2 regions of the Weizmannia sp. CD-2023 genome follow, and region 1 is predicted to be linked to the other one. Evidence: riboswitches for the same ligand, from Rfam matches in the RefSeq annotation. Region 1 holds a riboswitch; the other holds the start of a gene.

What was found. A riboswitch is a leader RNA that binds a small molecule or an ion and turns the genes downstream of it on or off. The one in region 1 is predicted to bind thiamine pyrophosphate.
Region 2: linked by a shared signal. The riboswitch ahead of P9687_RS03240 (MTH1187 family thiamine-binding protein) and the one ahead of thiT (energy-coupled thiamine transporter ThiT) in region 1 are both predicted to bind thiamine pyrophosphate.

What each region holds. Positions count from the first base shown of each region.
Region 1 is NZ_JARTJQ010000017.1:6,358-13,885, forward strand. Features, by position in the region: gene P9687_RS01965 (3D domain-containing protein) at 1-445, opposite strand, end outside; gene P9687_RS01970 (FAD-dependent oxidoreductase) at 659-2,188, opposite strand; gene P9687_RS01975 (CBS domain-containing protein) at 2,256-2,717, opposite strand; gene P9687_RS01980 (MBL fold metallo-hydrolase) at 2,795-3,649, opposite strand; gene thiT (energy-coupled thiamine transporter ThiT) at 3,846-4,436, opposite strand; TPP riboswitch at 4,485-4,585, opposite strand; gene P9687_RS01990 (SOS response-associated peptidase) at 4,643-5,317, opposite strand; gene trhO (oxygen-dependent tRNA uridine(34) hydroxylase TrhO) at 5,698-6,672, opposite strand; gene P9687_RS02000 (DNA topoisomerase III) at 6,877-7,528, shown strand, end outside.
Region 2 is NZ_JARTJQ010000027.1:44,607-52,134, reverse strand. Features, by position in the region: gene thrC (threonine synthase) at 1-663, shown strand, start outside; gene thrB (homoserine kinase) at 660-1,580, shown strand; gene P9687_RS03255 (ABC transporter ATP-binding protein) at 1,611-2,360, opposite strand; gene P9687_RS03250 (ABC transporter substrate-binding protein) at 2,357-3,355, opposite strand; gene P9687_RS03245 (ABC transporter permease) at 3,352-4,149, opposite strand; gene P9687_RS03240 (MTH1187 family thiamine-binding protein) at 4,100-4,423, opposite strand; TPP riboswitch at 4,505-4,607, opposite strand; gene P9687_RS03235 (amidase) at 5,453-6,940, opposite strand; gene P9687_RS03230 (general stress protein) at 7,064-7,528, shown strand, end outside.

The DNA of each region.
Region 1 (7,528 bases):
CCACTTTTGCATTTTCCGTGTTTGTTTGCGGCTGGACGGAAACTTCCGCTGCACGTTCTTTTACTGTCACTTTGCTGTTCGGATTGGAACGAATCACGATTTGATCATGCGGGAAAATGACATCCGATGACAGATCGTTCCATTCTTTTATTTGTTCAACCGGCACGCCGTATTTTTTCGAGATATCCGACAGCGTGTCACCGGCTTTAATGACATAAACGTTTTTCGGGGAAATGGTTAACTTTTGTGAAGGATAAATCATTTCGGTGGAAAGTTGGTTATTTTGTTTTAATGTTTTAACGGATGTATTGTATTTTTGAGAGATCCCCCAAAGTGTATCCCCCGGTTTTACGGTATAAGTATCCGGCGCTGCGGCTTGTGCATTGACAGCCATTACGCTTGTGATGGTCACCGCAGCTGCAAGTGCTGATACTGCTTTTTTCATAAATTGTAACCTCCTCTTTTTGCCGGCTTTTGTGCCAACACCGTAAATCCTAACACACGGATTTAACAGGCGGATAACGGCAAAATGTTGATTTGGTTACACAAAAACGCTTCTTTGTAATCCCGTGAAAAATTTGTAACATAGGCATAAAGTCACGAATTCGCGCATAGAAGCAGAAAAACACCGTCGAATTGCGGCGGTGTTTGCAGCACTTTAGTCCTGTTGATCGATTTTTTTCAGCGGTTCTTTCGCCGGCCCTTCTACCACTTCGCCTGTACAAGCAAACCGCGAACCGTGGCACGGGCAGTCCCATGTGCGGTCTCCCGAGTTCCATTTCACTTCACAGCCCATATGGGTACATGTCGTATCGACCAGATAGAGGTTCCCGTCCTGGTCTTTGTAGGCGCCTACCCGCTTTCCGTTAATACGGACAACGGCCCCTTCGTCATTTTTTAACGCATCTAAAGATTGATCCCGCATGTCAAGTTTTCCTTTGACGAGCTGCCCGGCAACGTCGGTATTCGCAGAGATGAATTTTTTGACCATCGGATCCGCTTCAAAACGCTGCGGGGAAAAGATATCGGCATAAGGGTTCTCTTTTTGCATAATCCGGTCCCGCATCAGCATGGCGGCGAGATGGGTGCCGGTCATCCCCCACTTGCGGAATCCGGTTGCGACCATGACCCTTTCTTCATTTTTGGTAATGGGGCCGATATAAGGGATTTTATCCAATGTGGTCATATCCTGGGCTGACCATCGGCAGCAGAATGCCCCGATTCCGAATGTTTCTTCTGCAAACTTCTGCAATGCTTCATAGTGGCGGATCTCCGGTTCCCCGTGGCCGGTTTTATGGTTCTCTCCGCCGACCAAAAGCAGTTTTTCCCCGGCTCCTTCCGCTTCCCGGAATGAACGCGACGGCTGCTCCGCATTAATGTACATGCCGCCCGGAAAAGGTTTTACAGGTTTCACGGCAAGCAAGTACGAACGTTCCGGATACATTCTTGAGAAATACAAGCCTTTCGCATTGTAAAAAGGATAGTGTGTACAGATGCAAATGTATTTGCACGTCATGGTATGCCCTTTTTCCGTTTTGATTTTTAATGGGCTGCCAAAATCGATATCTTTCGCAGTGGTTTGTTCAAAAATCGGGACATTTTTGTCCATTAAATATTCAATCAGTGCTTTTAAGTACGAAAGCGGATGGAACTGTGCCTGCCAGGCCATTTTCACCGCTTTTTTCCCGGGAATCCCGTCCGGCAGCGAACCGATCCATTCTCCCGGGATGCCGAGGGTTTCATACGCCTGCATTTCTTTTTCCAGTTTTTCAATATATGCATCGGAATTGGTATAGAGAAAGGCATCCTGCCGCGAAAAATCACAGCGGATCCCGTGCTTCAGGATCGTTTGTTCAATGAACGATGCAGCTGTTTCGTTTGCTTTGTAATAAAGGGATGCTTTTTCTTTTCCTATATGCTGGATCAATTCATCATAAATGAGCCCGTGCTGTGCGGTGATTTTTGCCGTCGTATGCCCGCTTGTGCCATTTGCAATGGATCCGGCATCAAACAGGATCGTTTTATACCCTTCGTTTGCCAGCAAATAGGTAGTTACAATCCCGGCCATTCCGGCACCCACAACGGCCACATCGGCTTCCATATCCTGCGTTAACGATGGAAATTGCGGCATCGTGACCGTTTTGCGCCACAACGGTTCAGGAGATTGCGGCATTGAAGTTCCGTTCATGATTTGACCTCCCCGAAAGACTGTTATGTATAGTCTTCCCCGGGGAGGCCGGTCTAAACATTGCGATTTAGCTGTTGAGCAATTTATCCGTAATCTGGCGCATGATATCGCCTCTTGAGATGACGCCGACAACACGCCCTGCCTGATTGACGACCGGAAGCTTTTTAAAATGGTGTTTTGCCAGAATCCTGAGCGCATTTTCAAAATCGTCTTCAGGCCTTACCGTATACAGTTCCCGCCGTTTCATAATCTTTTCCACCGGGAAGTCCAGGCTGTGCACCAATTTTTCATTAAAGTCTTCCTGCTCATTTACCACGATCGTAATATAAAAATCGTAAACGGTCCGTGCCTTTGGCTGCAAAAAGCGGATGACATCCCCGTCGCTGATCATACCGAGCAGCTTTCCTTCCGCGTCCACGACCGGTACGCCGCCGATCCGGTGGTGGGCAAGCACCTTTAACAGTTCCCGGATCGTTGTCTCTTTTTTTACCGTAATAACATCCCGGATCATAAAATCTTTGACTTCCAATTTTCTCGCCCCTTTATATCCATCCATTTACAAATTATTGTAAACCTTTGCGGGGAAGGAAGCAATGAACAAACCGCCTATTGTGTGCCATCTACGTATTTCCCGTGATCCGGGAGCGCGATTTCATCAAATCCGGATACAAGGGCCTCAAGCCCTTTCCGCAAGCCGGAGCCAGACATCGGGATCCCGTGGCCGCAAACAGCAGTTTCCGGCTTTAAGGCAGCTAATTTTTCAACTGAGCGTTTGGCCGCTTTCCAGTCATTTGTAAAATAGCGCGGCGGCCCGTTTACTTCCTGCCTTTGCACCAGCACTTTCCAAAATTCATCCTGCCTGACGGTGATAAATGCGTCCCCCGTGATCAACACGCTGTCTGCTTCCCTGAAGAACGACACATGCCCTCTCGAATGGCCGGGCGTATGGATCCATTTCCAGCCCGGCAAAAATGGGACCGTCCCGTCTTCGGGAAGGGGCTGGACAGCATGGCCAAGATCAACCGGTTCATTCGGATAAATCATGGAAATCTTCGCCAGCAGGCCGCCTTCAACGGACGGATCGGGATCCGGATACGTTTCACGCCCGGTTAAATAGGGCAACTCCAATCGATGTGCAAAAACCGGCACGTCCCACTTTTCCAATAATGGCGCAATCGCTCCGACATGGTCAAAATGGCCGTGCGTCAGTAAAACCGCTTTTGGTTTTGCCTTTTCCCCGAAGCGTGCCCGCACGGCTGAAAATATCGCTTCGGCAGAACCCGGCATGCCGGCATCCACGAGAACAAATGCATCGGTTCCGGCCCTGCCGATCAGGCACACATTGACAATTTGGATGGTAAGGCAATAGAGATCCGGCAGCAATTCTCTGCCTGTTCCGCTTTCAATCGAAGTCATCGGGATGACCCGGTGGCCAAACGGGTGATGAATGTCTTTGTCCATAAAATCCCCTTTCTTTCATTTTCCTTCTATTTATCTTTTCCCGTTTCTCGAAAGCATTACCCGTAGCCTCCTATCATCAACCGAAAAAGCAGTAAAAACCGGACTGCCGGCTTTACAAGGCGCCTGTTACCATGAAGCCTCTTTCCTTCAGCGAAAACGGCAAGGCGCAGTTGGCCTTGCCGTTTTCAAGTTGCTTTTATGCCGCATGCCTGTGCGGATTGCGGTATTTTGTCAGCAGCTGCGGGGCGGCATTCAAGAGAATCGCCGCAACAGCTGCGCATAAAATCGCATTCCCAATCATCGTGCCGCCATTCATGATGAGAGAATAGAGAAACGCCGACTGTCCTTTAGGCGCATAGGAACCCCAAAAAATCACGCCGGCTACGAAATGCCAGAAATAGCGGGCAAAACTTCCGGTAAGAACGGAAAGGCATATCCAAAAAGTCATCGTGCCCTTTTTATAGTGACGACAGCTTCTTTCGACAAGCGGCCGGAAAAGCCCGGCAAACCCGATGAACGAAAAAGCGACCGGATATTCCATGATGCCCTGAAGCGGGTTAAGAATATCATTAGCATCACCGGTGACGATCTGCAGCAGGCTCCAAATAAATCCGGAAGCAACACTTGCTTTAAATCCCCAGCGAAAAGCGACCACAAAAATCGGCAGCATGGCAAACGACAGAGAAATCGCGGACGTCACCTTAATGGACGGCAATAAGTCCAACACGAGCGCGAACGCCGCAAAAATAGCCGCTTCAATCATAGCCTGTAAACTTAATTTGCCCATAAAAAAATCCCCCTTTTGGTATGCATGAACATAACGAACCATGGGAGGACAAAAGAAATTCCACATCCCTACGCCGGCATTAACCGGACAGGTTCAAAGGGTCAGAACATGGCGTTCACTCTCAGCTTAACGCTCCCCCTGTGGTTACGTTCATGAAATTGTCACCTTTATGATAAACTTTTTGCCACAACATTTCAACAAAAAATTTAATCTTTTGGCAATAACAGCTCCGGAAAATTGTTTTTCGGCGAATTGACGCGTTCAGATACGGCATACATTTCCATTAGGTCTGCATCATACTGCGAAAGGAGTGGCAACAGCCGGCCCGCCTCAGTGACCGATGTGTCCAGCCATTTTTCTTCATCTTCCCTGCGTAAAATCACCGGCATCCGGTCGTGAATTTTTGCCATCATCCTGTTCGCCTTTGTCGTTAAAATCGTGCAAGTAAAGACCGGATTCCCTTCCTGGTCCATCCATTTTTCCCAAAGCCCGGCCATCGCAAAAATGCCCCTGTTCTTAAGCCTGATCCGCATCGGCGCCCGGGTGCCGTCTTTTCGGTTCCACTCAAAAAAAGAATCGGCCGGAATGAGGCAGCGCCGCCTTTTCACTGCCTCCCGGAAACCCGGTTTCTGAAATACGGTTTCGCTTCTGGCATTGATCATCTTATGCCCGATTTTCGGATCTTTTGCCCAGGAAGGAATCAAGCCCCATTTTAAAAAACCGAGTCTGTACTGCCCATGGGCGCTGATCACGGCAGCCACCATTTGCGAAGGCGCGACATTATAACTTTTGGCATATTCACTGCTTGAAAAAGAAGCTTTGGCATGGAACCTTTCTTCCAATTCATTTACAGATGCCGTTAACGTGTACCTCCCGCACATCCAAATCCCGCCTTTCTTTCTATCCTGAAAATATTGCCCGCTGATTTTCATCCTCTGCCATACCGCGTATGAAGCGGCAAAGATGCCCATTTTTCCCCATTTTACACAAAAAACAGGCAGATAAAAAGGATTTGGCCCAGTTGCACCAAATCCTTTCTCTGTTCCGGAACGCACCGCTTGTTAACCCTGCCCCCGAGCTGGGATGTTTGCAGCAGTTCCCGGTTTTTCTTCTCTTTTTCACATTCCGCTCTTTAGGCCTTGTTTCTTTCAAGAAAATGCCGTTTCCGAAGCAAGGAATCGTTCCGGCAGGGAGCGAGCACGGTTTCCATGCCCTTTTTCACCATCCGCTTTTCGGATCGTAAGGTTAAAAGCCGCACCGGTTACCGGTTTAACGCCGCGTCTTCTTCTTCGATCCGGCGCAGCCGTTCAGCCACTTCTTCCGGTGTAAGGCCGTGTTCTTTTACATATAAGTTATTTGGTACGGTACGGCATTCATGCGAGCAGCTCCGCATATATTTATGTTCATTTTCTTCCGAGCATAAAATTTGCTTGTTGCAGGCCGGGTTGGCGCAGTTGACATAACGTTCGCACGGTTCCCCCGTAAAATAATCCCGGCCGACAACGACATGTTCTTTTCGATTGACCGGAACGGAAATCCGTTCGTCGAATACATACAGTTTGCCGTCCCACAGCTCGCCCTGCACTTCCGGATCCTTTCCGTATGTTACAATCCCGCCGTGCAGTTGGCCGACATCTTCAAACCCTTCTTCCAAAAGCCAGCCCGAAAATTTTTCACAGCGGATGCCGCCTGTGCAATACGTCACAATTCTTTTGCCTTTTAATTGATCTTTATGTTCGCGCACCCATCCCGGCAGTTCGCGGAAAGCGCGGATATCCGGGCGCAATGCTCCGCGGAAATGGCCGAGATCATACTCATAATCATTGCGCGCATCCAGTACAACGGTATCTTCAGCCAGCAGCGCCTCGCGAAATTCTTTCGGGGATAAATATTTTCCCGTTTTTTCATTCGGATTGATATCTTTTTCAAGCCGCAGCGTAACCAGTTCCTTACGCGGGCGGACGTGCATTTTTTTAAACGCATGGCCATCTGCTTCATCTTCTTTAAAGACCATGTCCCGGAACCGGGGATCGGCGTGCATCTTTTCTTTATATTTGGTTGTTTGTTCAACCGTTCCGGAAACGGTGCCGTTGATCCCTTCTTTGGCAACGAGGATACGCCCCTTTAAACCGGTCTCTTTGCAAAACTGCAAATGTTCGGCTGCAAAGGCTTCCGGATTTTCAATTTCAACATACTTGTAATACAATAAGACTCTGTACGGCTTTGTTTGTTCCATTATTGATAACCACCTATCCAATTATATTTGCAAGATATAATGCAGGCTTTCAGGTTACACTGTCTCTTACAAACCACCATTTTACCAAAAGCCCGTTTGCATTTCAAAATTTTCACTGTGAAAACAGAAGAAACGAAATGATTTATCAATCCTGTTTGATGCGTTATACTTGTTCAGACAGGAATAAAAGAAAGGTGTTATGCAATGAAATCGCTTGTACTCGCCGAAAAGCCGAGCGTCGGGCGCGAACTTGCGCGCGTCCTCGGCTGCACGGAAAATAAAAAACGTTATATTGAAGGGCCGCGCTATATCGTGACATGGGCGCTCGGCCATTTGATCGAACTGAAAATGCCGGAAGATTATCATCCGAAATATAAAGAATGGCGTATGGAAGACCTGCCGATTCTTCCGGATAAAATGGAAATTAAAACAATCCGGCAGACCTATCCGCAATATAAAGCGATCGAACAGCTTGGCAAAAGAAGCGACATCAAAGACTGCATTATCGCAACCGATGCCGGGCGCGAAGGCGAACTTGTCGCACGCTGGATTCTGGAAAAAATGCACTGGAGAAAACCGGTGAAACGGTTATGGATTTCTTCCCAGACCGATAAAGCGATTAAAGACGGATTCAAGCAGTTAAAACCGGCAAAGCAGTATGACAATCTGTACCACTCCGCCGTTTGCCGCAGCGAAGCAGACTGGCTGATCGGATTGAACGTATCCCGTGCTTTAACCGTGAAATACAACGATCCGCTCTCCGCCGGGCGCGTGCAGACACCGACATTGGCGATGGTGCTCGAGCGCGAACGGGAAATCCAGTCTTTTGTGCCGAAAAAATACTGGACCATTGAAG
Region 2 (7,528 bases), on a different contig from region 1:
GACCAGGCGCTTAAAATCGTCAGGAAAGTAAGCGAAACTTCGCCTGTTACACTTGTAAACTCGGTTAACCCTTACCGGCTGGAAGGCCAAAAAACAGCGGCTTTCGAGATTTGTGAGCAGCTGGGTTCAGCACCCGATGTCCTTGCCATCCCGGTCGGCAATGCCGGAAACATCAGCGCGTATTGGAAAGGATTCAAAGAGTTCAATGAGAAATTCGAAACCGGCCTGCCGGAAATGCACGGCTTTGAAGCGGAAGGCGCAGCTGCCATCGTCCGGGATCGGGTGATCGAAAACCCGGAAACGGTCGCAACCGCGATCCGGATCGGCAACCCGGCAAGCTGGAAACTGGCTGTCAACGCCCGCGATGAATCAGGCGGCGTGATTGACTCAGTGTCAGACCCGGAAATCCTTGATGCGTTCCGGCTGCTCGCCCGCAATGAAGGAACGTTCGCCGAACCGGGTTCATGTGCGTCCATCGCCGGTGTCATCAAGCAGGTCAAAACGGGACAGATCAAAAAAGGGAGCAAAGTGGTTGCTGTCCTGACCGGAAACGGGCTAAAAGACCCGCAAACCGCCATGTCCCAAGTCGAAGTCCGGCCTGCCGTGCTGCCGGCAACGGAAGAAGCTGTGACAGATTATCTTTCAAATGTGATCCATGTATGAACAGGCTGGTTATCCGCGTCCCCGCAAGCACGGCAAATCTCGGGCCCGGATTTGACTCAGTCGGCATGGCGCTCAACCGTTTTTTAACGCTTGAAGTACGCGATAGCGAGGAATGGGTTTTTGAACAAGTATCACCCCTTTTGCCGCCGCTTCCGAAAGACAGCGACCCTTTTATCTTAAAAATTGCGCGGCAGGTTGCGGATTTATACGGCGTGCAGCTTGCCCCGTGCAAAGTCATTGTTGACAGCGAAATTCCGCTTGCCCGCGGGCTTGGCAGCAGCGCCTCAGCCGTTGTGGCCGGCATTGAACTGGCTAACTTTGCCGGAAATCTCGGGCTTTCGCTTGCGGAAAAGCTGGACATTGCCTCCCGGATCGAGGGGCATCCGGATAATGTCGCAGCATCTTTGTTCGGCGGGCTCGTTGTTTCAGCCGAGCAAGGGGACGGACGAGTCGAAGTCGTGCCGTTTTTTGACATTATGGCGGATTTGCTCCTGTTTATTCCCGGTTATGAGTTAAAAACGGAAGATGCGCGCAAAGTGCTTCCTGATTTTTATGCACGGAAAGAGGCAGTAAAAGGAAGTGCGGCCAGCAATCTTTTTATTGCGGCGCTCATAAGCGGCCAGTACGAACTGGCCGGAAAAATGATGGAACAGGACCGTTTTCACGAGCCGTACCGGACAAAATTGATCCCCGAATTTTTGGAGATCCGCCGGCTGACCAAATCACTCGGCGCGTACGGGACGGTCATTAGCGGCGCCGGCCCGACGGTTATTTCACTCGTGCCGTCCGGGCAAGCAGAGGCCATGGCAGAAACGCTCCACGCCCATTTTCCGCATGTACTGGTTGAACCGGCCAAAATTGACCGGACCGGCCTTTCCGTCGAAAAATATGCGGCATCCAATATGCTGAACTTATAAAAAAGGTTTGGAGCATCTCCAAACCTTTTTTTATTTCCCCAAAAATGAGGCAAGTTCTCTTAACAGTTCATCTTTGTCTTTTTTCAACGCATCCGAAGAGAGCATCTCCCATTTCCGCGGGCGCGGCAAATGCACCTTCAATTCGTGGATGATGGCGGACGGCTGCTGCGACATGACAAAAACACGGTCCGATAGCAGCACGGCTTCATCAAGATCATGGGTAACCATAAGAATCGTCTGGTTTCCTTTCTCCCATGATTCGAGCAGCCAGCGGTGGACATCCATTTTAGTAAAGGCATCGAGCTTCCCGAACGGTTCGTCTAGCAGCATAACCGGTTTTTCGCATAAATACGTGCGCAAAAAGCTGATCCGCTGCCGCATGCCGCCAGAGAGCGAGGCGGGATAGTGGCCGGCGTAATCCTCAAGGCCAAACTGCCGGAGCACCTCCATCCCCCGCAAAACCCGTTCCCGTTTCCGCACCCCTTTTATTTCAAGCGGCAAAACAATGTTTTGCAGTGCCGTCCGCCAAGGCAGAAGCAAATCCTGCTGCGGCATGAAACCGGCGGCATCCTGAACCCCATCCGGTTTGCCGTCAAGCAGCACTTTGCCGCCATTCGCCTTTTCAATCCCGGCAATGATATTTAACAGCGTGCTTTTTCCGCATCCGCTCGGCCCGATAAAAGTACAGAATTCACCTTTCCGGATCGTTGCGGAAATGCCTTCCAGCACTTTTTTCCCGCCAAATGTTTTCGTAATACCTTCCAATTGCAAATACGTCATGGCCGGTTTGGAAGAAATTCGTTTGTGTAGGCAGCCTTGATGTTGATTTTTTTCTTAATGACTTTATGGTCATAAAGGAAGTCCATATAACGGCGCCACACTTCTTCCTTCTGTACCCCCCATTCCGCGGCATCGTCCTGGTACTTCGTGCTTAGCCACTTCTGGCTGGCGCGGACAAGCCCTTTATTTGTATCCGGCACGTCCTTAATCAGGATATCGGCGGCCTGTTCCGGGTGCTTGATTGCAAATGTATAGCCTTGAGCCGTAGCCTTCATAAAAGATTTGACAAGAGGTTTATCCCCTTTGGCCAGTTTTTCGCTTGTAATGATGACCGGGCTGTAATAATCAAGCGCAGGGTCGAGATCTTTGACCATGATAAGATTCAGTTTTTTCCCGCTCCGCTCTGCCTGGATGCCGTCCCAGCCGTAATAAATCCATTCAAAATCCGCTTCACGCCCGATTGATTTGAAAAAATCCGTCTGGCCGAGCACAATATTTTTTACTTTGCTGTAGTCGGCGCCATATTTTTCCATGACCGTTTTGATGACGGCTTCTTCAGACGGCGAACCCCAGCCGCCGTAACGTTTTCCTTCAAAGTCTTTCGGAGAAGTGATGTTGTCTTTTTTCAAAGAAGCAAAGCCAGAAGTATTGTGCTGGATAATCGCGGCAATGGACACAATCGGAATTCCTTCCGTCCTTGCCGTGGTGACATTTTCCTGATAGCTGACCCCGAAATCCGCTTTCCCGGAAGCCACCATTTGTTCAGCCGTAATATTGTCCCCCGGCTGGATGATTTTCACATCCAGGCCCTGCTTTTGAAAATAGTGTTTTGTTTTAGCTACATACAGGCCGGTATGATTGGTGTTCGGAAACCAGTCCAGCACAACCGTCACCTTTTGCAGCGCTTTTTTGCTGTTTTCTTTCTGCCCGCTGCTGGTGCATCCAGCAGCAAGCAGCAACATGGCCGCCTGCAAGATGATTAACATTTTCCTCATTGATGATCTTCCTTTCGGTATACCCATGGTGCGGATAGCCTTTGCAAACATTCAACAGCGCCGTATAAAAGAAATGTGAGCCCAATGATGACAGCAGAGATAGCAAACAGGCGGGCCGTCATAAAAGATTTCGTCGCCCTTGTCAGCATGACGCCGAGCCCTTCGCTTGCGCCGAGCCACTCACCGATAATGGCACCCATCACACTATATGTAACGGCAATTTTTAAACCGGAAAAAAAGTAAGGGAGCACAGCCGGAAATTTGACTTTCCGGTATAGCTGCCATTTTGAAGCATGCATGGTCTTTAACAGTTTCACCAAGTCATCATCCACCGTTTGAAACCCTTCCAGGATGCTCAATGCCAGCGGGAAAAAGCAGATTAAAATGACCACAATGATTTTTGACTGGAGCCCGAATCCGAACCAGACGATTAAAAGCGGCGCAATTGCCACAATCGGAATCGTTTGCGAAACGACCAAAAGCGGCCGGACCAGCATCCGGAAAACGGGAACCATATCCATAAAAACGGCAATCGCTGCGCCAATCACAATGGAAAAGGCTAGTCCGATCAATACTTCTTTTGCAGTTTGCCAAATATTGGGCCAAACCATCCATTGCAGGCTTTTCAATTCCTGCCATACTTCCGTCGGTTTTGGCAGCATCCATTCACTGATATGAAAGCCGGCCGTTACCCCTTGCCAGACGAAGAGCAAAAAAATGAGCCAGGCAGCCGTGAGCGCCGTGTTAACGAACCGGCTGCGGCGTTTGTTCGCGATATTTTGCAATTTTTTCATCCATTGTCACCCCGGTGCTTGGCCGGTAATGGATTTTGATCGATGTGAGGACATCAATCGCACCGGCTTGGACGCAAGCATCCTGCGCTTTTTTGATGATCTCAAGCAGCTCGTCAAGATCGCCTTCCATCGTCGTTTCCATTGCCCCGACTTCATAACGTACGCCGGCGTTTTGGACGACTTCGATCGCGCGGTCGACGACACCGTATAAGTCATCACTTTTAATATGCGGAACAACTGAAAAAGAAACCGTTACTTGATTCGATTTTTCCATCAAATTCTCCTCCTTTTTTTCAAATAAAAAAGCTTTCATTGCATGCGCAAGAAAGCCTGTCCATCCAAAACATGCCGAAACATGCTTCAATATGAGACTCCCTACGCTGGCATTATCCAGATCAGGTGAAGGGTCGATGCAAAGCGGCATCCTCTCAGCCAAACCGGCTCCCCTGCTTTTTTTCCTTGTAATTTTATTGTAACATGAAAGCCATCCTTTTTGGCAAAAAATTTTCAATAGGATGGTGCGGTGCGCAAGCCGGCCTTTGCCTGCCTTGGTAAAGATTGGGGCGTTAAGATAGCGGGGATTTTTGACGGCCTTCCTTAACATAGAACGCCTCTACGTTAAGATAGCATGTCTTTTTTTCGGACTTCCTTAACGTAGAACGCCTCTACGTTAAGATAGCATGTCTTTTTTTCGGGCTTCCTTAACATAGAGCGCCTCTATGTTAAGATAGCGGAACTTTTGGGCAGCCTTCCTTAACATAGGACGTCTCTACATTAAGAAAGCATGACTTTTGGGCGGGCTTCCTTAACATAGAACGCCTCTACGTTAAGATAGCGGGCATTTTTTTCGAGCTTCCTTAACGTAGAACGCCTCTACGTTAAGGAAGCGGGACTTTTGGACGACCTTCCTTAACATAGAGAGTTCTACGTTAAGATAGCGGAACTTTTTGCCGGCATTCCTCAACATAGAACGCCTCTACATTAAGAAAGCGGGCATTTTTTTCGAGCTTCCTTAACGTAGAACGCCTCTACGTTAAGGAAGCGGGACTTTTGGGCAGCCTTAACATAGGACGTCTCTACATTAAGAAAGCATGTCTTTTTGTCGAGCTTCCTTTCTATGTTAAGATAAATCCTGCTTTTTTCACCCTTCCTTAACATAGAACGCCCTACGTTAAGATAGCGGGGATTTTTGGTCTCCTTCCTTAACGTAGAGTGACTCTACGTTAAGGTAGCGAGGATTTTTCGCGGCCTTCCTTAACGTAGAGTTCCAACCCGTGCGTAAGTAACGCCGCTTATTCATGCTTTAAAGGCAAGGGTTTCCCTGCATGCCAACCCAAAGTTCCGACTGTTCGAGCGCATAAGCGACATCCAGCAGCCAATGTTCATTTCCTTTCGGCGCAACCAGCTGTACCCCTAAAGGAAGCCCGGCCGCTGTTACATGAACCGGCAGGCTGATCGCCGGCTGCCCGGTTAAATTGGCCAGCTGCGTAAACGGGGAAAACGTTAAGCTCGGTTCAAACATATCATAGACAAGTGCCTGCTGCTTTTCTTTCGGAAGTCCGGTAACGCCAAACAAGCGATCCCGCTCTTTCCCGGTTTGGGTAAGTTCCCCGATTTTCGGTGCCGGAAACGCGGTTGAAGGCGTGATATACAGGTCATAAGTCTCATGGAAAGCAGCCATTTGTGCTGCGGCTTTATCCCACTCCGCAAGGCTCTTTGCGTATTCCGCCGCCGTGACATTTTTCCCGGCAGCATACAAGACCCACGAAACCGGCTCCATATCTTTTTCCGTAAGCGGGCGTCTAAGTGCGCTTTCCAAATCCGAAAGTTCCGCCGCCATTTCCCCGCAGTTCATTAAATAATAGTTTTCCATCAGCCGCCTGCCGTCAACACCGTTTTTGGCTTCTTCCACAAGATGGCCCTCCTGCTCCAGCCATTTTGCCGTTTTATAGACAGCCTGTTTTGCATCGCGGCTGACAGGCGTCCCGACCGGCGATTCAACCGAAAACGCGATCCGGTATTTTTTCGTTCCACTCCGCTCTAGTTCCTTTACATATCCCGGAAAAAGCGGCGTTTGAAAAGCAGCGGCGGGCTCTACCGTTTGTAGCACATCGAGGAGCGCTGCACTGTCTCTGACTGTTTTTGCCAGCACAAAGTCAATAGCCGCCCCTTGCCATTGCCGTCCACGGCCCGGCCCGACCGGTGTCCTTCCCCTTGTCGGCTTTAATCCTGTTAAACTTGTAAAAGAAGCTGGGATGCGGATCGATCCGCCGCCGTCACTTGCACCGGCAACCGGTACCATCCCGGAAGCCACCGCAGCCGCGGAACCACCGCTTGATCCGCCGGGTGAAAAATGGGGATTCCACGGATTGCGCGCCGGACCATAAAGTTCAGGTTCCGTAATATTTTTTAATCCAAATTCCGGTACGTTTGTATGTCCGAGAATGATAAACCCCGCTTCCTTCAATTTTGCCGTAAAAAAAGCATCTTCTCTGGCACGGTTTTGCTGGAGCAGTTTTGATCCGGATGTGAGCAGCTCGCCCTTTACTGCCTGAGAAAGGTCTTTCAGCAAAATCGGCACGCCGGCAAATGGCTGCTCATCTGTACGGAGCGTGGCCGCTTCCTTTTTTGCTTTCTCAAACCGTGTCCGGATGACGGCATTTAAACGCCTGTTTGTTTTTTCAATCCGGGCCATTGCCGCCTCAAGCACTTCTTCCACACTTACTTCTTTTCGCTTTACGAGTCCGGCCAGCCCTGTTGCATCATACGATAGATATGCAGATTCTTCCATCTCTCTCCCTCCATTTAATTCTATATTGACTGAATTTTATGGAGATGTCAAAACCTATGAAACTCGTTTAACCCTTTTTCTACCGGGTAAAAATGCACTATCACCATTAGGAGGCAGATAGAGATGGCAAAAGAAGTAGTTGGTATTTACACAACGTTGCAGGAAACGATTGACGTAGTAGACCGGTTGACCGCACAAGGCTACAGCACTTCCAATATTTCTATTATTTCAAACGGGAATGATGGAACTTTATTGAAAAAGCAGACCGGCGCAAATGTGGACCACACCACCACTGTCCAGGATGAACAAAACAGCTCTGTCTGGGAGAAAATCAAAGGGTTCTTCAAGCCGGACTATTATGATGAAACGACAAGAAAACTGACCAATCTGGATCTCCCGCAGGACGAACTGGACCGCTATTCGACTGAAATTGATGCCGGACACTATCTTGTGCTCGTAGACAATGATGCTTCTGCCCTCAATGAAACGGCCGCTCCCAGAACAGCCGATCCTGCCACAGAAGTTTCCGGCCAAACAACGGCATCCGGGTTGAAAAACGAATTTGGCGAAAACTACTCAACGTCGCAA